DNA from 4 places in the Arthrobacter sp. GAS37 genome. Region 2 is predicted to be linked to each of the others. Evidence: riboswitches for the same ligand, from Rfam matches in the RefSeq annotation. Region 2 holds a riboswitch; each other region holds the start of a gene.
The links. A riboswitch is a leader RNA that binds a small molecule or an ion and turns the genes downstream of it on or off. The one in region 2 is predicted to bind S-adenosylmethionine.
Positions count from the first base shown of each region.

Region 1: another riboswitch for S-adenosylmethionine. It lies ahead of ABH924_RS14550 (homoserine O-acetyltransferase); the one in region 2 lies ahead of ABH924_RS15435 (hypothetical protein).
Region 3: another riboswitch for S-adenosylmethionine. It lies ahead of ABH924_RS11505 (DUF1737 domain-containing protein); the one in region 2 lies ahead of ABH924_RS15435 (hypothetical protein).
Region 4: another riboswitch for S-adenosylmethionine. It lies ahead of ABH924_RS00475 (aminotransferase class V-fold PLP-dependent enzyme); the one in region 2 lies ahead of ABH924_RS15435 (hypothetical protein).

Region 1 is NZ_JBIYDB010000017.1:28,166-33,393, forward strand. It holds gene ABH924_RS14540 (SGNH/GDSL hydrolase family protein) at 1-523, shown strand, start outside; gene ABH924_RS14545 (hypothetical protein) at 591-965, shown strand; gene ABH924_RS14550 (homoserine O-acetyltransferase) at 967-2,088, opposite strand; SAM riboswitch class IV at 2,102-2,217, opposite strand; gene ABH924_RS14555 (S8 family peptidase) at 2,453-4,819, shown strand; gene ABH924_RS14560 (bifunctional o-acetylhomoserine/o-acetylserine sulfhydrylase) at 4,880-5,228, opposite strand, start outside.
Region 2 is NZ_JBIYDB010000019.1:34,059-39,286, reverse strand. It holds gene ABH924_RS15450 (matrixin family metalloprotease) at 1-693, opposite strand, end outside; gene ABH924_RS15445 (VIT1/CCC1 family protein) at 797-1,960, opposite strand; gene ABH924_RS15440 (hypothetical protein) at 2,229-2,417, shown strand; gene ABH924_RS15435 (hypothetical protein) at 2,456-2,770, opposite strand; SAM riboswitch class IV at 2,785-2,904, opposite strand; gene ABH924_RS15430 (sodium:solute symporter) at 2,990-4,522, opposite strand; gene ABH924_RS15425 (helix-turn-helix domain-containing protein) at 4,826-5,228, shown strand, end outside.
Region 3 is NZ_JBIYDB010000011.1:81,495-86,722, reverse strand. It holds gene ABH924_RS11520 (glutamate--cysteine ligase) at 1-169, shown strand, start outside; gene ABH924_RS11515 (O-succinylhomoserine sulfhydrylase) at 179-1,387, opposite strand; gene ABH924_RS11510 (rhodanese-like domain-containing protein) at 1,388-1,798, opposite strand; gene ABH924_RS11505 (DUF1737 domain-containing protein) at 1,795-2,052, opposite strand; SAM riboswitch class IV at 2,063-2,175, opposite strand; gene ABH924_RS11500 (M55 family metallopeptidase) at 2,400-3,251, opposite strand; gene ABH924_RS11495 (serine hydrolase) at 3,458-5,228, shown strand, end outside.
Region 4 is NZ_JBIYDB010000001.1:97,444-102,671, reverse strand. It holds gene ABH924_RS00480 (class I SAM-dependent methyltransferase) at 1-70, opposite strand, end outside; gene ABH924_RS00475 (aminotransferase class V-fold PLP-dependent enzyme) at 121-1,545, opposite strand; SAM riboswitch class IV at 1,581-1,693, opposite strand; gene hisN (histidinol-phosphatase) at 1,855-2,667, opposite strand; gene rsgA (ribosome small subunit-dependent GTPase A) at 2,759-3,874, opposite strand; gene aroA (3-phosphoshikimate 1-carboxyvinyltransferase) at 3,877-5,228, opposite strand, start outside.

The sequences.
Region 1 (5,228 bases), on a different contig from region 2:
CGGCGGCGATCCCGACTCCTTGGCCGAGAAACTCGATGCCGCCGTTCAGACCCTGAGTTCCGACGGCGCCACCGTGGTTCTTTTCAACGGTCCGGACACTGTGTCATCAGTACTCGGCCGGATCCGCGGCAAGGTGGCCATCTACAACGAAAACCTCCGCACTGTGGCCACCCGGCACGATGCGGTGGTCGCTGATATGTGGTCCCTGCGGCAACTCTCCAACTCCCAGATGTGGGACGAAGACCGCCTGCATTTCTCGCCGCTCGGCCATCACACCGTCGCAGCAATGGTCCTCGATTCCCTCAATGTGCCGCACAACCTCGAACCGCTGTTCCCCAAACCGCTCCCCCAGCGCAGTTGGCGCGAAGCCCGCTCGGGCGACCTCGTATGGGCACGGGAGTATTTTGTCCCGTGGGTCATCCGCCGGATCCGGCACCAGTCCTCAGGCGATGGAATCCTGCCGAAACGCCCGACGCCGGGGCCCGTCTTCGGTCCTGCCGAGACGATCCTTCCCCGGATCTGACCGGGAACCACGGGGTGGGTTACAGGGAGCGGGGCTAAGCTGGTGAAAGACCTAGGAGGCCTCCACCGTGAACAACTTGATCTTCTGGATCATCGTCTGCTCTTGGCTGATTCCCATGGGGATCCGCATGTACAACCGATCGCGCCAGCGCAGGCTCCGGGACTTCCCTCCGCAGAATTACCCCGGGCAGTCCTATCCTTCACAGAACTATCCCGTCGGATACCCGGAGCAACCCCCGGTAATCATCCCGGCTGAGCCGCAACCTCCGGTGGCGAGGCCCGCACCGCAGGCCGCTCCGCCGTCGTCGGCCGCTCCCCAGCCGAACAGTGCGCCCCAAGGCTACCGGGCACGGAAACTTGCCGAACTGGACCAGGAGTACAGCGACGGGAAAATCGCCATGGAGGACTACATGAAGCTCCGCCAGGAGATCATGAACGGCTGATTCAGCCGAAGAAGGCCTCTCGCAGCTGGGGACCGAGCTGTCCGATCTCGGTGAGGAACCCGTCGTGCCCGATCGGCGCCTCGATTACGTGAACCGGGACCTCTCCGGGCAAGGCCTTGGCCAGCTCGTGGGATTGTTCCGGGAAGTAGAGGCGGTCCGAGTCCACTGAGGCAATGAAGAATTTTGCAGTTGCCACGGACAGCGCCTCCTCCAAGGAGCCCCGGCCGCGGGTGATGTCGTGGCTCATGAGGGCCTCGGTGATGGCGATGTAGCTGTTGGCGTCGAAGCGCTGGACCAGTTTGCTTCCCTGGTGGTCGAGGTAGCTCTCCACCTGGTAGCGGCCCCGGTCCCCCAACGCGGCAGCCTGAAGGGGTGTCTCGCCGCCTTGGGCGTTCCGGCCGAAGCGGAAGTCCAGTTCATCCGCCGAACGATAGGTGATGTGGGCGATCCGCCGGGCCAGGGCCAACCCCGCCTCGGGCGCGGCCTGGCCATAGTAGTCCCCGCTGTTGAAGTCGGCGTCCTGCCGGATGGCGAGCGTCTGGGCCTGCGCAAAGGCGATCTGCTCGGCAGTGCTGTACGCCCCGATCGAAATCACGGCGCATCGTTTGACGCGGTCCGGATAGCTGACGGCCCATTCAAGTGCGCGTGCACCACCCATGGACCCGCCGACGACGGTGTGCCAGCTGCGGATCCCCAAAGCGTCGGCCAGCCGGGCTTCGGCGACGGTGCTGTCCCGCAGGGTCACGAGCGGGAAGCGGGAGCCCCACGGTCTGCCGTCAGGAGCGCTCGACGACGGCCCGGTGCTGCCGTAGCAGCCTCCCACGATGTTGACGGAGACCACGAAGTAGCGGTCCGTGTCGATGGTGGCGCCGGGACCAACGAGTTGCTCCCACCAGCCTTCTTCATCGCTCTCGCCACGGGCCACATGGGTGCTGCCGGTCAGGGCGTGTTCCACCAGGACAGCGTTGGAGGCGTCTGCGTTGAGCCGCCCCCACGTCTCGTACGCGAGGACGACCTCCGGCAGGAAACCCCCGGCCTCCAGCTCGAGTCCGCCCACGGAAACATACTTGAGGGTTCCGTCCGGGGTACCGGAAAGGGGTATGGCTGTTGCAGCAATTGTCATTCGTTGACACCTCACATCGCGCTTGCCCGCCGCCAATACAGCGAAGGGCCAGGTCTTCACCCGGGGCACCCCGCCGCGAATGGAGGGTTGCCGGCCAGCAAGCCGGGGCTGTCACTGGCACTCATGACCTATAGGAAGAGTCTAGGAAAACCGGACCCCTTCTGACGAAGATTATGACATCTTTGTGACACTCGGCCGCGTTTTGTTCACGAAGCAGGGGCTGCGGACGTCTGAAATTGAAGAGACGGGTGATGCCTGTGTGACTGGAGATAGAATTGGGCGCAGCAGTCTGCGTTTTCATTGCATCCGCATTGTGCGCCCGTTCTTGCGCCCGCGGCCCTGCGTCACAGGAAGATTGAAGCTCGTGAAAAAGCCATTCGGCGTCGTTCCGATAGCCCTGTTCATGCTGGTATCAGGTTTCACTGTGGGAGTGCCGCTGCCGGCGCATGCCGACACAACTCCGGCAGCTGGCGAAGACCGATACGTGGTCCACTACGCCGACGGCGCGGACGTTGCCGGCAAGACCGCGGAGCTGCGCTCGCAAGGAGTCGCGGTGGACAAGACGTTCACGCATGCCGTGAAGGCCGCAGTCGTCACGGCGACGCCCGCCAAGGCCGCTGCGTTGGCGAAGTCGAGCCACGTGGCGTCGGTCGAGCGGGACACCCCGGTGCGGATTTCGGACACTCAGCAGCCTGCCCCCTCTTGGGGCCTTGACCGGATCGACCAGCGCGCACTTCCTTTGGATGGAAGCTACACACCGCCGTCGAGCGGTGGGGGTGTGTCCGTCTACGTCGTGGACACCGGGATCTATTCCGCCAACACGGATTTCAGCGGCCGCATCCTCCCCGGATTTGCCGGCGTCACCCCCGACGACGGCCATGGCACCGAGGACTGCAACGGCCACGGAACCCACGTTTCCGGGACTATCGCCGGGACCAAGTACGGCGTCGCCAAGTCTGCAAACATCGTCCCTGTCCGGGTGCTCGGATGCAATGGCTCGGGCTACTCATCCGATGTCATTGCCGGGCTGGACTGGATTGTCGCGAATCACCAAGCCGGAACCCCCGCCGTGGCCAACCTCAGCCTGAGCGCGGACGCGATAGACACAACCGTCGACGCGGCAGTTCAGGGCGTCATCGATCACGGCGTCAGCGTGACCCTGGCAGCGGGCAACCAAGGCCAAAAGGGCTTGCCGGCCGCCGATGCATGCAATAGTTCTCCCGGACGCGTGCCGGCGGCTCTGACAGTGGCCGCCTCCGATATGTCAGATCACCAAGCATCGTTCTCCAACTACGGCCCTTGTGTGGATCTCTACGCGCCGGGCGTCAGTATCGTTTCTGATTGGATTACCTCGCCCACCGCAACGGCCACCTTGAGCGGAACCTCCATGGCCTCTCCGCATGTGGCAGGAGCTGCCGCGATGCTCCTCTCCATGCATCCATCGTGGAGCCCTGCGCAGGTCTCGGCAACGCTGACGGTCGGCTCAACGGCCGGAATAGTTCAGTCGACTGGGAACTGCATGCCAAACCGGCTGCTTTACGTCAGCGCTTCGCTCTTTTCTCCATCACAGGACCCTTTGGGCGGTTTTGCGGCTACGACCCCTTGCAGGCAGCTTGACACGCGAGACGGGACCGGTGGTGTCAACGGGCCGGTCGCCCCCGGACAGACCATAAGCGTCAAGGTTGCCGGACGCGGCGGCCTCCCAGCTACCGGAGTTTCCGCTGTCGCAATGAACATCACAGTGGCCAACCCGACGTCGAATGGCTTCATCACCGCCTACGCAGGCGGAACCAATCGGCCGGCGACCTCGAACCTGAATTTTGCTCCCGGGCAGATCGTCCCGAATTTCGCGATCACGCCGGTCGGGTCCGACGGAACGATTTCCTTCACGAATAGCTCCAACGGCACGGTCCAACTCATCGCCGACATCACCGGCTACTACCTCACCGCTGGCGCATCACCCGCTCCCGGGACGTTCTCCGCCCAGGCTCCGTTCCGGCAACTGGATACCCGGAACGGTGTCGGCGGCGTCACCGGACCGGTCGCGCCGGGGCAAACCATCAGGGTCCGCGTCACCGGGCAGGGTGGCATTCCCTCTTCCGGGGTTTCCGCGGTCGCGATGAACATCACGGTGGCCAATCCGTCGTCGTTCGGCTTCATCACTGCGTACGCGGGCGGGACTCCGCGACCGAACGCCTCGAACGTGAATTACGCGACGGGACAGATCGTCCCGAACTTCGCCATCACGCCCGTCGCTCCCGACGGGACGATTTCATTCACGAACACCTCCGGCGGAACCGTCCAGATCATTGCCGATACCTCGGGCTATTACCTTGCAGGCATACCGTCAACTGCCGGCGCGTTTTCCGCCCAGATCCCGTTCCGGCAATTGGACACCCGTGACGGAACCGGCGGATTCCACGGACCGGTCGCCCCCGGGCAGACCATCAGCGTCAAGGTCACCGGCCGTGGCGGCGTCCAAGCATCCGGCGTCTCCGCGGTCGCGATGAACATCACCGTGGCCAATCCGTCGTCGTTCGGCTTCATCACCGCCTACGCCGGAGGAAGCACGCAACCTGGTACCTCGAACGTGAACTTCGCGACGGGACAGATCATCCCGAACTTCGCCATTACGCCCGTTGCTCCCGATGGCACCATTACCTTCACCAACAACTCCAACGGCACAGTGGAGCTCCTCGCCGACACTTCCGGGTACTTCCTCGCTGGTTAAGCGAGAGACGGGGCGCCCCCAGGAGTGGGCGCCCCGTCATTGAACGAACCGGCAATGCGTCTAGGCGCCCTTGGCCGCCCGGAATCCTGACTCGAGGTCCGCGAGGATGTCGTCGATGTGCTCGATCCCGACGGACAGCCGCACCAGGCCCGGGGTCACTCCGGCCACGGCCTGCTGTTCCGGGGTCAGCTGGCTGTGTGTCGTGGACGCGGGGTGGATAACCAAGGAACGGACGTCGCCGATGTTTGCCACGTGCGAATGCAGCTCCAAGGCGTCTACGAAGCGTTTGCCGGCGTCGATCCCGCCGCGGATGGTGAAGGACACCACGGCGCCAGTGCCCCGGGGTCCGTACTTCCGCCCGCGTTCGAACCACGGACTGGAAGGCAGCCCCGCGTACGCGACCGATTCA
Region 2 (5,228 bases):
ATGGGCACCGCCGGAGACGCCCAGCAGTTCCGTGATTTGCGGGGCGTCCAGGTCCAGGCTTCCCGAGACGTAGCTCTTGGGTCCGGTGCCGAAGCTGTACATGGTGCTGCCGCCGGTTCCGATGACGGATCCTGCCAACGCCGGAGCCGCCTCGGGAGTGGTCCAGGAAATCAGCAGGGGCGCCCAACGATCTCCGTAGAGCGCGGGCTGGTACGGCTTGCGCTTCTCGGAAGGGTTTTCCGTGCTGGTCCCGTCGTCAACGAATTTGAGGCCTGTGGCGGCAGCGATCTTGGCGATGGCGTCGGCGATGAGCCCCTCGGATCCGGCCGGGGCGAGGGCGGCGTTGACCACGTAATGCAATGGCCGGCACGGAGAGTAGCCCACCGGCGTGCCGTCGGCGTTGGTCGCCAGGAACTTGTACGAGGTGCTGGCCACGGCAGGCTTGGCGGGGGAGCCGAGCGGGTGCCCGGCTTCTTCCAGGCCAGGCGGCGGGGTATCCGGCGCACGGGCCGCCTTTGGTGGCCCCTGCCCGGGAGCCGCGTCCTGCCCGGGGATGCTTGCCGTGGCGTGGGCGGAGGGAGCCAGGTTCGGAAGCAAACCGGTGATGCCAGGGCCGCCGCGGAGGAATCCACTGACAAGCACGGCTACGGCAGCGACGACCGCCACCACCATCAAGTTTCGGAACAGCGCCAGAACGGTACTGGCGCGCTTGGGCGGCGGGCCGCCGTCGTACCCGTAGTTTGAATGCAAGTCTTCCCCCAAGTCCCTGCGCCGGCGCCCCGCTGCGCCGGCGCTACTAACCGATGACTGCGCCGAAGACGAGTCCCAGCCCATACGTGGCCGCGGCCGCACCGAGCCCGATGGCAAGTTGCCGGAGGCCGCGGGTCAGCGGCGAGGTTCCGGACAACAAGCCGACGACGGCGCCGGTCGACAGAAGCGCGATGCCCACCAGCGTACCGGCCACAGCAAGCACCGCGAAGCCCGTCATGCCGAAGATGAACGGCAGGATGGGCACGATGGCGCCCGACGCGAAGAAGCAGAAGCTCGAGATTGCGGCGCCCCAGGCGGAACCTACGGCCTCGTGCTCGTTCACGGTTTCTTCCACTTCGGGGTGGAGCGAGAGGCTGGGATCGCAATCGCAGCTGTAGAGGCCCATGCGTTCGGCGGCCCGGTGTTCGGCGGCTTCCCGGGACATGCCCCGGGCCAGATACACGAGGACCAGCTCATTGTGCTCGATGTCCAGGGCCGGGGCTGCGGTCAGCGTGGCCTGGGTGGGTCGGGTGGCCTTGAGGAGCTCGAGCTGCGAGCGGACCGAGACATACTCGCCGGCACCCATGGACAGCGCGCCCGCCAAAAGGCCGGCGATGCCGCTGAACAGGACCACGGCCGCGGGAACGCCGGTGGCCGCCATGCCCATCACGAGGGAAAGGTTGCTGACCAGGCCATCGTTGGCGCCGAATACGGCCGCGCGGAAGGTACCGGACAACCTGTTGCGGCCGCGCGTCGCGAGGCCGCGGACTACTTCTTCGTGGATCTGTTCGTCGGCCGCCATGGCGCGGGTCGCTGCTGGATCCTTCGCGTAAGGCGAGCGGCCTTCAGCCCGTTGGGCGAGGGCCAACACGAACACTGATCCGAAGTTCCGGGCCAGGAAGCCGAGCATTTGGCTCCGGACCGAGGCCGCCTTCGGCATGCCGGCATGTTCGCCGAGGACCCTGAGCCAGTGTGCCTCATGGCGGCCCTCAGCCTCAGCGAGGGCCAAAAGGATTTCGCGTTCCTCGCCGTCCCGGCGCTGCGCCAGTTCGCGGTACACGGCGGCCTCGGCCCGCTCGTCCGCCAAGTACTGCCGCCAGCGCTTGATGTCCGACGACGACGGGGTAGTCTTGGTGGCTGCTGCGTCTTGCGATGGACTGCTTGAGTCCGAGGGATTGCCTGAATGCGAGGGTTTTGTGTGCGGTTGCACCGGGACTCCTGGGTTGCTGGGGCGGGCTTCATCGCCTCATTGCAGCTCCACTTTATCGCCAATTTCCGCGGCTTTTCGGCTGGCAATCCTTACTGGATATTTTAGGCGCGCCTCAAAAACCGGGAGACTCGCGGGAGGCCTTGACCGCCGCAGGGGGCAGTGCTGGGATGGATGAACAGGGTCCACGAATTGGCGGGGTAGCGTGATGACCGGCTGCCTCATATGCCTGTGCGATGGGCTCAGCGGCACGTCGAACGGAGGTTGCACCATGGACAGCACCGAAACCCACGCCCGCCACCCCGACCGTCCCACGGTCGAGGCCGATCCCGCCTATGACTACAACGAGGACCTGGCGGTGGACGAGGACTGGGAGGACCAATCCGAGGTTCTTGACGACGATGAACGGCCGGTTGGGCTCGATGCCGACGAACACCGTGAGGTTGAAGAGATCGAATAACCCCGACCCGCTGAACCCGACGTGCTAAGCCCTGGTAGCTAGAACGCGCTCAGGATGAAGTGCCTCTGCACGCCCGCCCGGTGCCCGGTTGCCGCCACCGTAAGGGTGAGTTTCCGTGTCGCGGGGAACCAGCGCGCGGGCTGGACTGCTTTTGAGAGCGCTTCGGTGATGAGCCGGGGCTCATGATGCCAATAGCGTTCCAGGTTTCCGTCCACCACGAACGTGATGGAGCCTTGGGAGAGGTCGACGCCGGGAATCACCCGGACGAACTCGTCCACCCGCCGGGGGCGGGGCAACAAGAGGGTGCCGGAGTGGGTGGTGCGGTCGGCTGTGGCGCCGTTTTCGAAAGGCATGGCCTTCTCCTGTGGAGTTGCTCTTGCCCGTTCGGTTGTCTCTGGTCCGAGCCGGGCCGCTTCTTCATCCGAACCACCCGTGAACATGGGGTTGGCGTGTGGCAAGTCGGAGCTTTGCACCACATCTCTTGAAGCTCTTCCTACTGTACATGCAGCAGCGGCGCCGCACCCTCTCAAGGAGAAGGTGCGGCGCCGCCGTCGTACTCAGCTTGCTGAAGCTTAGTGGCTGGCCACCGGGTGGGGTTCCAAGGGGAGTTCCTCCACGGCCGCCCCGGCAACGCGGCGGTCCCATGCTTCGCGGACCGCGGGCTCGGTTGGCGGCGTCAGGAGGGAGACCACAACGTAGACCAGGAGCGAGGCGCCGAGGCCCCAGTAGATGGGATCGTTGGCGTAGACGCCGTCTTCGCTGGGGATGATTCCCGTGGCGTAAGCGATCAGCAGGCCCAGCGTCAGTATGGACCCGACCGCCATGGACCAAGCCGCGGCAATACCGGTGCCACGCTTCCAGACCAAGCCACCGAGGATAGCAACCAGCAGGCCGCCCACCAGGATGTCGTAGGCGATGGTCAGGGCCACGACGACGTCTTGCGCCGCCATGGAGATCAGCACGGCTACGATGCCCAGGCCAAGGACCCAGTACCGGTTGGCCTTGACGTCGTGCTCGGGGTTTTCGGTGTCGTCGGTGTTGATCGTCTTGCCGAACCAGCTGGCCACGAACGGGACCACGTCGGCGCGGGCAACGGTGGCTGCGGCGATGAGGGCTCCGGACGCGGTGGACATCATGGCCGCGACTGCCGCGGCCATGACGAGGCCGCCGATGCCGATCGGCAGGATGTGGGTGGCTACCTCGGCGTAGACAACGTCCTTGCCAAGGGCCTTGACGTCGATGTTGGGCAGGGCAACGCGGGCGGCAAGGCCGATCAAAGCGCCGGCGACGCCGTACAGGACGCAGTAGATACCGGCAGTGGCGCCGCCCCAACGGGCCACCTTGGGGGTCTTGGCAGTGAAGACGCGCTGCCAGATGTCCTGGCCGATCAGCAAGCCCAGGGTGTAGACCACGAAGTACGTGATGATCGTCTGGGCTCCGATGCCGTCCAACTGGAAGAAGCTGGCGTCAACACGGGCACGGATGCCGTCGAAGCCGCCGGCGGCGTTGAGGACGAACGGGAGCATGAGGAAGAAGATGCCCACCGTCTTGATGATGAACTGCACCTGGTCGGCGAGGGTGATGGACCACATGCCGCCGATGGTGGAGTAGACCAAGACGATGGCGCCGCCGACGGCGATGGCGAGCCAGCGCTCCCAGCCGAAGAGGACGACGAAGATGGTGGCGTAGGCGCCCGTCGACGTGGCGCACAACATGAGGGTGTAGGCCAGCATGACGATGCCGGAGGTCTGCGTGGCGCGCTGGCCGTAACGCAGGCTCAGCATCTGGGAGACCGTGTAGATCTTCAACCGCTGGATGGTGCCGGCGAAAAGCAGGCTCAGGAGGAGGACGCCCGAACCGATGGCGACTACCAGCCACATGCCGGAGATGCCGAACTTGTAGCCGAGGCCGACGCCGCCAACCGTCGATGCGCCGCCGAGGACGACGGCGGCCATGGTGCCGGTGTAGAGCATCGGACCGAGGCGGCGCCCTGCCACCAGGAAGTCGCTGTTGTTCTTGGTGCGCGACTTGCCCCACCAGCCGAAGGCCAGCATGGCGAGCAAATACACCACCACGATCGCAATATTGATGAACGAAGAGTCCACGGTCGGCTCCTGAAAGTGATGCGCAGAGTTCCTGGGGATTCCGACGCCGGTCCGCTGGGTTTCGTTGCGGGTCGCGGAAGGTCTCTGCGCGGGTGATTGGGGAGAGTAGCCTGTGATGTATGCCTCACAAGCAACACTTGTTGCCTATGAGGATACGTAGTGATGCGAGTAACAGTCAAGGCGCTGCTTTGCGCAGCGGACTCATCGGCGGACCTCTAGCTAGCCAAAGGCCCTGCCACGCGGGCGATCCGGCTACTATTGCTGCAATGACAGGGCCGCATAAACGGCCTGAAAGGTTCGTGAATGAAGGCTCTCCCCGTTGAACCGAGCAACGTCCCCGTTGCCATCGGTTCCAGAATCCGTGCCGCACGCCAATCGCAGCGGCTCACCATCGAGCAGGTTGCCGACGCCACCGGCCTGACCAAAGGGTTCCTGAGCCGTGTGGAGCGTGACCTGACGTCGCCGTCGGTCGCTTCCCTTGTGACGCTTTGCCAAGTTCTTTCGGTGTCTATCGGAGACCTTTTTGCCGCGCCGGAGACACATCTGACCCGGCGCGACGATGGGCCGCGGATTTCGCTCGGCGGCCAGGGAATCGTGGAACGGCTCCTGACCGCCCGATCGGAACGGCGGTTGCAGATCCTGCAGGCCTCCATCGAGCCCCGCGGCCGGGGAGAAGCCGAGCTTTACGCTGTCGATTGCGACGTCG
Region 3 (5,228 bases), on a different contig from region 2:
CGGGCGCTGGAGCGAGACCAACGGGGGCGCGCCCGACGCCGCCGGGTTGGCCGCCGTCGTCGAGCACGCCGTTCAGATCACGATGCGCTCGGAGAGGGACGAGAGCGACACCAAGCCGCAGCCCGTCCTCACCTGGGTGCGCCAGGACTGGCGCGAAGCGCCGGGTTAACCCGCCGGGCTAGACCTGCTTGAGGGCCCGCTCCAGGTCCCCGATGAGGTCGCCCACATCCTCCAGCCCCACCGAAAGCCGCACGACGCCGTCGCTCAGGCCAATGGCCGCGCGGCCTTCCGGACCCATGGCGCGGTGCGTGGTGGTGGCGGGGTGGGTGATGAGGGACTTTGAGTCGCCGAGGTTGTTCGAGATGTCGATGACGGCGAGACCGTCCAGCAGCGCGAAGGCGGCCTCTTTCGCCGATCGCCCCGCAGAGGGGAGCAGCTCAAAGGTGAGCACCGTTCCGCCGGCCTTCATTTGCTTCGCGGCCAGCTCGTACTGCGGGTGCGACTTCAGCAACGGGTACTTGACCCAACTGATGGCCGGCTGATCCTCAAGCCATTCGGCGATCCGCAACGCAGACGCCGAGGAGTGGTTGACGCGCAGCGCCATGGTCTCCAGGCCTTTGGTCAGGACCCAGGCGTTGAACGCGGAAAGCGACGGACCGGTGTGCCGCATGAGCTGCTTGACGGGACCGTCGATGAACTCCTTGGTGCCCAGGATCGCTCCGCCCAGGACCCGGCCTTGGCCATCGATGTGCTTGGTGCCCGAGTAGACAATCACGTCTGCGCCGAGATCGCCGCAGCGCTGCAGCAGGGGAGTGGCAAAGACGTTGTCGACGACGACGGTGGCGCCCGCCGCGTGAGCGAGCTCGCTCACCGCCGCGATGTCCACGATTTCCTGCATGGGGTTCGACGGCGACTCGAAGAAGACTGCCGTTGTCGGCTCGGACAACGCGGCACGCCACTGGTCCAGGTCCGGTCCGTCGACGAAGACGGTCTCGACGCCCCAGCGCGGCAGGATCTCGTTGAGGATCACGAAACAGGAACCGAAGAGCGAGCGGGCGGCGACCACGCGGTCACCAGCAGCCAGCAACGCACCGAGGGCGGTGAAGACAGCAGACATGCCCGACGCCGTCGCGAAGCACGCTTCGGTGCCTTCCAACAGGCGGAGGCGCTCCTGGAAGGTGGCTACGGAGGGGTTGCCGTAACGGGAGTAGACGAAGCGCTCGTCCTCGCCCGTGAATGCGCGCTCTGCGGCTGCGGCGGACTCATAGACGAATCCGGAGTTCAGGAAGACGGCCTCGGACGTTTCTTGGAAGTTGGTGCGGTCAAGACCGCCGCGGACTGCCTGGGTATCAGGGCTCCAGCCGGCGGCGTCAGGATTGAAAGTCACTTAGATGTTCCCCAGGTTCGTCGGAAGTCCACGGTTTTTCCAGCCGTTCACGGTTCGCTCGCCGTAGCGGTCCGGTTCGCCCTCAAAGCCCTCGAGGACGTTGTAGGCGGTGTAGCCGGCCTGGGTTGCGGCGATCGCGGCGGCGATGGAACGCTGGCCGGAGCGGCAGAGGAAGACCAGCTCGGTGCCGTCCGTCTCCGGAGCCTGTTGCGTCAGTTCTTCGATGAAACGCGTGTTGGGGATGCCGCCGGCCAGGTTCCACTGGATGAACAGGGGATCGTTTTCCGTGGCTTTGGTATCAGGGATCCCGATGTGTGCCCACTCGCCTTCGGTGCGGACGTCCACGAGGATGGCGCCTTGCTCGAGCTTGGCCCAAGCGTCGTGCGGGCTGAGGTCGCCTGCGTAGCTCATGCGTGGCCCTCGCCGTCGAACTCTTCGTCAAGCTGGTCCACCGCATTGGCAACGGCGGCATCCGCGCTCGCGATCGCCGCGGGCAGGACGATGGCCTGTGCCACGATCACGTCGGTGCCGTTGAAGGTCGCGGACGGGCTCCCGTGCAACACGTATCCCTCCGCGAGGGCGGTGGAGATCCGCTCGCAGAATTCCTTGGTGTCAGGGCCCGTGATGAGACGGTAGGAGAGTTTTTCTTCGGTGGGTTCAGGCATTGGTGCTCCTCAGTCACGCTTGCAGTTCGAAAGTGTCGATACGCCGAGTAGTCACCTGAGGCACCCCGCCGGAGAGAGGGTTGCCGACCAGCAAGTCAGGGCTTCGCGCTGGTGCTCATTACTCAAGAAGAAAATAACATCCACGACGGCGGCCTGCATCACCGGCCGTCGTCATGTTCCGTAACCGGACGGCAGTCGGCGGGGCCCACGCCCGTGGGTGGGCCCACGCTGGCGAGGGCCCCGGGTTGAGCTTGCGAAGGCTGGGAGCCAGTGGGTGGGCCCACGCTGGCGAGGGCCCCGGGCTGAGCTTGGGAAGGCTGGGAGCCAGTGGGGAAGGGCGTGATTAGCTAACGCCGCATGAAGAGTGCTGTCTTCGCGTTCATGGCGCTCGCCGCGAGTTCATAAAACACGACGATCAGTCCGAGCACTTGGCCAGCATCCGCTACCGTGCATTCGACCGAGCGGTCGCTCGTGCGTCGCGCACCCGGAATCGACATTGCAAGCTCGGCGGCGTTTGCCGTCGGCATATCCACAGCAACCGTGAACTGTGTCGGCAGTTCCGGAACGGTGAGAGTTGCCGCGTTACGGACGACGCGCGCCGCGGCTTCGCGAATGGCGTCGCGAGCCACGGAAGGCGCAACCGATGCGGTGGAAGTGTAGCCGTGCGCGACTTTGACCTCGACTACCTCGACTCCCGCGAACTGCTCCCGTGCGATACGGCAGATCACGTCATCGCCGCTGACGAGCCCGACGGGTACACCGAGCGAGGTCGCATACATGGCGTTGACCTCGGCCTCCGAGACCACCGCGCCGTTCACCCGTACCTCCGTGAAGTGGCTCGAAAAGGTGTGCGCAAGCACGCCGTATTCTCCTGCGGGGGCGTGATAGCCGATGAACAAGGCGACGTCGCAATCCGCGGTGAGTCCCTCGGCCATGCACTGTGCCTTCGGACTGCCGAACACGACGATGGCCCGGGGGTCGAGAAGCTCGTGAATCAGGTTGTCCATTGTGCCGTGCGAATCGTTGATGACAACCTCATCCGCACCCCCGTCGAAGGCACCCGCGATTGCGGCGTTCGCCTCGAGCGTCATCAATTCTTGCGCACGTGGATAGCCATAGCCGCCGCGGGCGACCTGGTCAAACGTCGCGACGCCGGCGACGCCCTCCATGTCGATCGAGATGAATGTCTTGACGCTCACGAGCTCTCCTTCGAATGTGGGGCGCGCAGGCGGGACTGCGCTCATGGAACCTCAGTATTGCGGCTACACACCTAACCGCGCCTGGGTCAGAGCAACCAAACAAGGCTTCAGCATTGTGCGATCGGACGAAGTGCGGGGGCGGTGGAGCGTCGATTGTAGAGGGACAAGACACCAGTGGACTCACCGCCACGAGAAGGGGAATCACCGTGACGAGCAACACCTCTACGAACCGCCCGCTTGAGCTCGAAGATATCGCGCGCTTCGTTGTGCCAGCCGAGACCGCCATCTCCCCAGATGGCACGCTCGTGGTCTTCACACGCACGGAAACCTTGAACGGCAGGGCGCACAGCTCACTCTGGGCGGTCAGCGACGGCTCCGAGGCTCGCCCCCTGACGAGCGGCCCGGCCGATTCCGCGCCGCAATTCGTTCCCGATGGCTCCGCAGTTCTCTTCCTGCGAGCATCCGCTGGACCAGCCCAGGTGTACCTACTGCCAATCGGAGGCGGCGAAGCGCGGGCACTTAGCGGCGCCGCGGACTTCCCCCGGGGTGTTGCGGCTGCGCGCGTCAGCCCCGACGGCCTCCGCCTCGCCATCACCGCAGCAGTTTCGCGCAACGTAACGGTACCCGCGGTGGAAGAGCCGATCGTGATCGACAGGCTCGGCTTCAAGACCGATGGGGTCGGCTGGAACGCAGCCGTTCGGATGCACCTCTTTGTGAGTGAGATCGCATCCGGCCGAGTGCGCCGCCTTAGCGACGGCGATTGGAATGCGAGCGAGGCAAACTGGTCGCCCGACGGCCTGCTGATCGCCTTTACGGCCGCCATCGAACCTGGCAGTGACGTCGATTGGACGAGCGGCGCCTACGTGCTCGACGTCGACGCCAAAATGCCGCTGCCGCGCCGCATAGGCCAGGCCAACAGCGTCAGCGGGGCGCTAGCATGGTCACCGGATGGTGGCTCCGTGATCGCGGTCGGGAATCCCGCCCCGCGCATCGGGAATGCCGAGCTCCTCCGTCTTTACGTCGGCACGGATGTGGCCGACACCTCGTTAACTGCCCCGCTCGACCGCAATGTCATGGCTGGCTTCCCGGGCTACCCAGGCGGGCGCCCAACGTTTCGTGCCGACGGCTCCGAGATCCTCTACTGCCCACGAGACCGTGGCTGGACGCAGCTGCACGCGGTCGCCCCCGACGGCACGAACTCACGGGCACTGGTCGCAGGGCCCCACCGGGTGGTGTCTGCTCTGTCCGTTGCGTCTGCTTCCGCACATGTCGCCTTCGTGCTCACGACCCAGCAGAGCCTGGGTGAGGTTGCGACGCTCGACCTGGCGACGGGAGTCCTCACGGTGCTCACGAGATTGCGCGAGAGCACCCTCGCCGGCATCGGGCTGTTCGAGGCCGAAGAACGCGAGTTCACAATCACGGATGGCACGCGCGTTCATGGTTGGTTGCTCTCGGCCCCGGAGACGGATGGCGCGGCGCCCCTGCTGCTCGACATTCACGGCGGTCCGCACAACGCCTGGAGCGGCGTCGCTGACGGCGTTCATCTTTACCACCAGGTCTTGGCGGCGAAGGGCTGGCGCATCCTTATGGTGAACCCACGCGGCTCGGATGGCTACGGGGACGCCTTCTACCGGGCCGTAAACGGGGGCTGGGGCACCGCCGATGAACGCGACTTCCTCGAGCCGATCGACACGCTCGTTGCCGAGGGCCTCGCCGACCCCGATCGCCTCGCCGTGACCGGTTACAGCTATGGAGGCTTCGGTACCTGTGCCCTCACGGCAGCGACCACGCGATTTGCCGCGGCCGTCGCCGGTGGCCTGATCTGCAACTTCTCCAGCATGGCGGCCGATGGTGAGCACGCCGCGTACTTCTCCGAGATGAGCACCGGGGTTGCGCCGCTCGGCCACTACCGCGAGCTTCTCGACGCCTCGCCGATCGCTCGGGTCACCAATGTCACAACGCCGACCCTCATTTTGC
Region 4 (5,228 bases), on a different contig from region 2:
GGCCGAGTTCAAGGCGCCGCTCCTCATAGAGCTTGGGGCCGGCTGAGGTGCCTTTGGGTCGCGGGGCCACGCAGGAACTCCTTCGTAGGACAGGAAAAATACCCTACGAATCTACCGCAATCAGTCGGTGCTGCAGGGAGCGGCGCCCGCGGTCCCGGGAGTGTTGGGAGCCCACTCCGGGTAGCTTCGGTGGTCGTTCGCCGGGACCCACCGGCCGGCATCCACCACGTAGTCCCAGCCGAGGCCATTGCTCTTGAGCGCTTGGATGCCCGCGATGAGCCGGGTGGCGTCTTCCAAGCGCGAGCCCACGCCGAAACTGGCTCGAAGGGATCCGGAGGGAAGGCCGAGGCGCTTGAGCAGCGGGTGGGCGCAAAAGCGTCCGTCGCGCAGGCCAATGCCGTGCTCGGCCGCAAGGTAGGCCGCCACCAGTCCTGCGTCGTAGCCCTGGAGCGAGAAGTTCACGACGCCGATGGTGTCCTGGGGATCGGTGTCGCTGAAGATCTGGTGCACGGTCACGCCGTCGATTTGGTTGAGGCCCTCGACCAGATGCGAGCGGATGGCTGCCTCGTGGGCGTGCCATTCATCGTGGTCGAGGCTGGCAATGACCTGCGTGGCCCGGGCGAGGGTGGCCGCGCCGAGCACGTTCGGCGAGCCGCCTTCGTGCCTGGCCGGTCCCGTGGCCCAACTGACGGAATCGAGGCGCGCCTCGCGGACGGCGCCGCCTCCTGCCAGGTGCGGCGTGCCGGCGTCGAGCCAATCGGGGCGGCCCACCAGGACACCGGCGCCGAACGGTGCATAGAGCTTGTGCCCCGAGAAAACCAAGTAGTCGACATCCGCGGCGGCGATATCGATGCGGCGGTGCGGGGCGAGCTGGGCCGCGTCCACCACAATCCGCGCCCCGAATTCGTGGGCCAAGGCAGCGAGGTCCTTGATGGGCAGGATTTCGCCGGTCACGTTCGACGCGCCGGTGACAGCCAGGAGGCTGACGCCCCCGTGGGAGAGCGCCGTGCGGACATTGGACACGGTCTCGGACAACGTTCCCGCCGCAACGATGCTGCGGTGGGGGACGCCTTGCCACGGCAGGAGATTGGCGTGGTGCTCGATGTCCAGGTAAAGGACTTCGCCAAGGTGCCGACCGTCCTCGACCGGCAAGCAGCCGGCCAGCAGATTGAGCGAATCTGTGGTGTTGCGAGTGAAAATGACCGAATCGTCCGGCCGCCCGCCAACGAAGTCACGGACGATGTTGCGGGCGTTTTCGTAGACCGAGGTGCTGATCTGGGAGGCGTAGCCTGCGCCGCGGTGGACGCTCGCGTAGTACGGCAGGATCTCGTTGAGGTACGCGGAAACCACGGTCAGGGCAGGTGCGGACGCGCCGTAGTCGAGGTTGGCGTAGCGGATGTGGCCACCCTGGATCAAGGGTGCCTGCAACTCCGCGCCGGTGACCGCGGCAAGTGGGCGGGATGCCCGGGGCAGCGATTCACCGCGCTGCTGTGCGGATTCGTTGTGCTGCGAAAGAGCCGGGGAAGTAAATGTGGCTGTGCTCATTGGACCTCACTCAAGAGGGACCCCTGCGTACAGGGGGTCCGCGCTTGCCGCATCCGTTCCGGACCGGCCGGGTCGTCACCCGGGGCACCCCGCCGCGATGGAGGGTTGCCGGCCAGCAAACCGGGGTTTCGCGCTGGCACTCGTGACCTGTAAAGAGCCTAGGACACCGGCAAGGCTGGTTCCAAGGTGACCGGCGATTGTTAAGCGGATTATTACACCGCCGGAAAACTGTGCGTTCTGCCGAAGAAAAAGCAGCGGACGCCCCCAAAAGGGGGCGTCCGCCGTCGTTTGTTCAGTGAAGAGAGAGGACTAGAGCAGGTCGTCGAGCTCGGGGTTGAGCCTCTTGAGGACCTCCGAGTGCAGGATCGAGTTGGTAGCGACGGCGTTTCCGCCGAAGGGACCATCCGCGCCGTCGAGGGACGTGAAGCGTCCGCCGGCTTCCGTCACGATCGGCACCAAGGCCGCCATGTCGTAGACCTGGAGTTCCGGCTCCGCGGCGATGTCCACGGCGCCCTCGGCCACCAGGCAGTAGGACCAGAAATCACCGTACGCACGGCTGCGCCAGACATCGTTCTCGAGGCCCAGGAAGCTGTCCAGCGAACCATGCTGCTTCCACTCGGACAGCTCGGAGTAGGAAAGCGAGGCGTCTTCAAGCCGCGACACGTTGGAAACCTTCAGCCGGGTGGCTGCGGCCAGGGATCGGCCCATGTAGGCGCCCGAGCCCTTGGCCGCCCACCAACGCTTGCCGAGCGCCGGAGCGCTCACGAGCCCCACTACTACCTCGCCCTCGTCCACGAGGGCGATCAACGTAGCCCAGACGGGCACGCCGCGCACGAAGTTCTTGGTCCCGTCGATGGGATCGATGATCCAACGCCTCGAGCCGTGGCCCGTGCTGCCGAATTCTTCCCCGAGGACGGCGTCGCGGGGGCGGGAACGGGAGAGCTGCCCGCGGATAGCTTCCTCGGCGGCTTTGTCGGCATCGGTGACGGGGCTCAGGTCGGGTTTGGTCTCGACCTGGAGGTCCAGTGCCTTGAACCGCTCCATTGTCAGGGAATCGACGGAGTCGGCCAGGACGTGTGCCAGCCGCAGGTCGTCGTTGTAGCTCGAATCGGGTTGGGTCATGGTTCCAAACTACCGTCTATTCGCCGGTGAGCCGGGGAGGTAGGACGGCAAGCGCGCAGGTCGTTGACCGTGCTGTTAATTGACCGGGCTGTTAATTGACAGTGCCCAGTTCCTTCGCCTCTTGGGCTTCCATGCGCGGGTCCGCGCCAAGGAGCCGGCGCAACGACGCCAAGCGGGCCGGGCCTGCCTCGCCGGCGTGGCCGTCAGCGACCCAGGAATCCAGTCCGCAGCGAACCGCGGAGGCATCGTGCTTGCAGCCTCGCTCGCACATTTCCGTTCCAGGTTCCAGATCCGGGAAGGCATGCAGGATGCGGTCCGGGTTCACGTGGGCGAGGCCGAAGGAACGGATGCCGGGCGTATCGATGATCCAGCTGCCGCCGGGGGCGTCACTGAGCTTTAGTGCAAGCGCTGAGGACGAGGTATGGCGGCCCCGGCCCGTCACGGCGTTGACCCCGCCCGTGGCGCGTTCGGCGCCGGTGAGGGCATTCACCATGGTGGACTTCCCGACGCCGGAATGGCCCAGGAGCACGGTGACCTTGCCGTCGAGGTAGTCCCGCAATTGGCCGACGGCGTCGCCGTCGAGGCGGGCGGACAAGCCGTCGTCGGAACGGGCGTCGATGCCGGAAGCCCCTGCGTCGGCCGTCCGGCTGATGATGATGGGGAAACCCAGGCTCACATAGTTGGCAAGGAGTTCCGTCGGATCCTTGACGTCCGCTTTGGTAACGAGCAGCAGCGGCTCGATTCCGGCGTCGTACGCTGCCACCAAGGCGCGGTCGATGAATCCGGTGCGCGGCTCCGGGTTGGCGGCCGCAACCACCACCACGAGCTGGTCGGCGTTGGCGACGACGGCCCGTTCGATCGGATCCGTGTCATCGGCACTCCGCCGCAGGAGGGTCTTGCGCTCCTCGACGCGCACGAGGCGGGCGAGGGTGTCCGGGGCTCCGGACACATCGCCGACGAGGGCCACGAAGTCTCCGGGAACCACGGGGGAGCGTCTCAGCTCCCGGGCACGGGCGGCAATGACGATGCGCTCATTGTCCGAGCTTTCGCCCACTATCGCGGTGTAGCGGCCGCGGTCGACTGTGATGATGCGCCCGATCACGGCGTCGTCGTGGCTGGGGCGGTCCTTCGTGCGGGGGCGTGTGCCCTTCTTGTTGGGGCGGACCCGGACATCGGATTCGTCCCAGGAGCTTGCGTCGCGGGCCATCGTTAGTTGCTTGTCTCCGTTGAGCCGGTGCCCGCGACCGCTTGGCCGGCACTGAGCATCGATGCCCAGATTTGCGGAAATTCGGGCATGGTCTTGGAAGTCGTCGCGATGTCTTCAACCTGGACACCCTCGACGGCGAGCCCCAGGATGGCGCCCGCGGTAGCCATGCGGTGGTCGGCGTAGCTGTGCACGACGCCGGCGTGCAGCACCGCGGGCCGGATCACCAGGCCGTCGCTGGTTTCCTCGGCGTCGCCGCCGAGCCGGTTGATTTCCGCGACCAGCGCAGCAAGCCTGTCCGTTTCGTGTCCACGTAAATGCGCGATGCCAGTGAGGCGGGAAGGGCTGGTTGCCAGGGCGCACAATGCCGCCACCGTAGGGGCGAGTTCGCTGGTTTCGTCGAAGTCGGCGCCCAGGATCTCCGGTCCGCCGGTGACTGTCAGTGTGCCATTGTCCAGCGTGACAGTGGCACCCATGGTGGCGAGGATGTCCCGCCAGAGATCCCCGACTTGCGTGGTGTTGGCCGGCCAGTTGGGGATCCGGATAGTTCCCTTCGTCGCCAGCGCCGCGGCGAGGAAGGGACCCGCGTTGGAGAGATCCTGCTCGATCCTCTCGTCGAATGCCTGGATGGTACCGGGGGCGACGCGCCAATGGTTCGGCACGGAGTCATCCACCTGCACCCCGACGCCCCGGAGGACCGAGACGGTCATGTTGATGTGGTCGAGGCTCGGCACGGGCTTGCCGACATGCTCCAGGTGAAGGCCCTCATCGAAGCGTGCACCGACCAGCAACAGGGCGGAGACGAACTGCGACGAAGCGCTCGCATCGATCACCAAGTGGCCACCGCGGACAGAGCCGGTGCCGGAAACCTTGAACGGCAGGGAGCTCGCCGTGTGCCCGTCCAATGCGCTGACTTCCACTCCGAGTGTCCGGAGGGCTTCGATGATCGTGCCCATGGGACGTTGGCGTGCGTGCGGATCGCCGTCGAACACGGACGCGCCGTTGCGGAGGGCCGCGAGCGGCGGCACAAACCGCATGACCGTGCCGGCCAGGCCACAGTCGATGGCGGTCTCCGATGCGGCAGCCGCCGGGTCGATAGGGGTGACTTCGAGATCCGGGCCGTAGTGTCCATCACCGGGAACCTCGGTAATGCTGGCGCCAAGCCGGCGCAGGGCCTCGACCATCAGGGCGGAATCGCGCGAATGCAAGGGTGCCCGGAGCCTGCTTGGGCCGTTGGCCAGTGCCGCCAGGACCAGATAGCGGTTGGTCAGGGACTTCGAACCAGGAACCGTGACCGTGGCATCCACAGGGTGGCTGGCGAAGGGTGCCGGCCACAGGGGGAGTGCGGAGGTGGTGG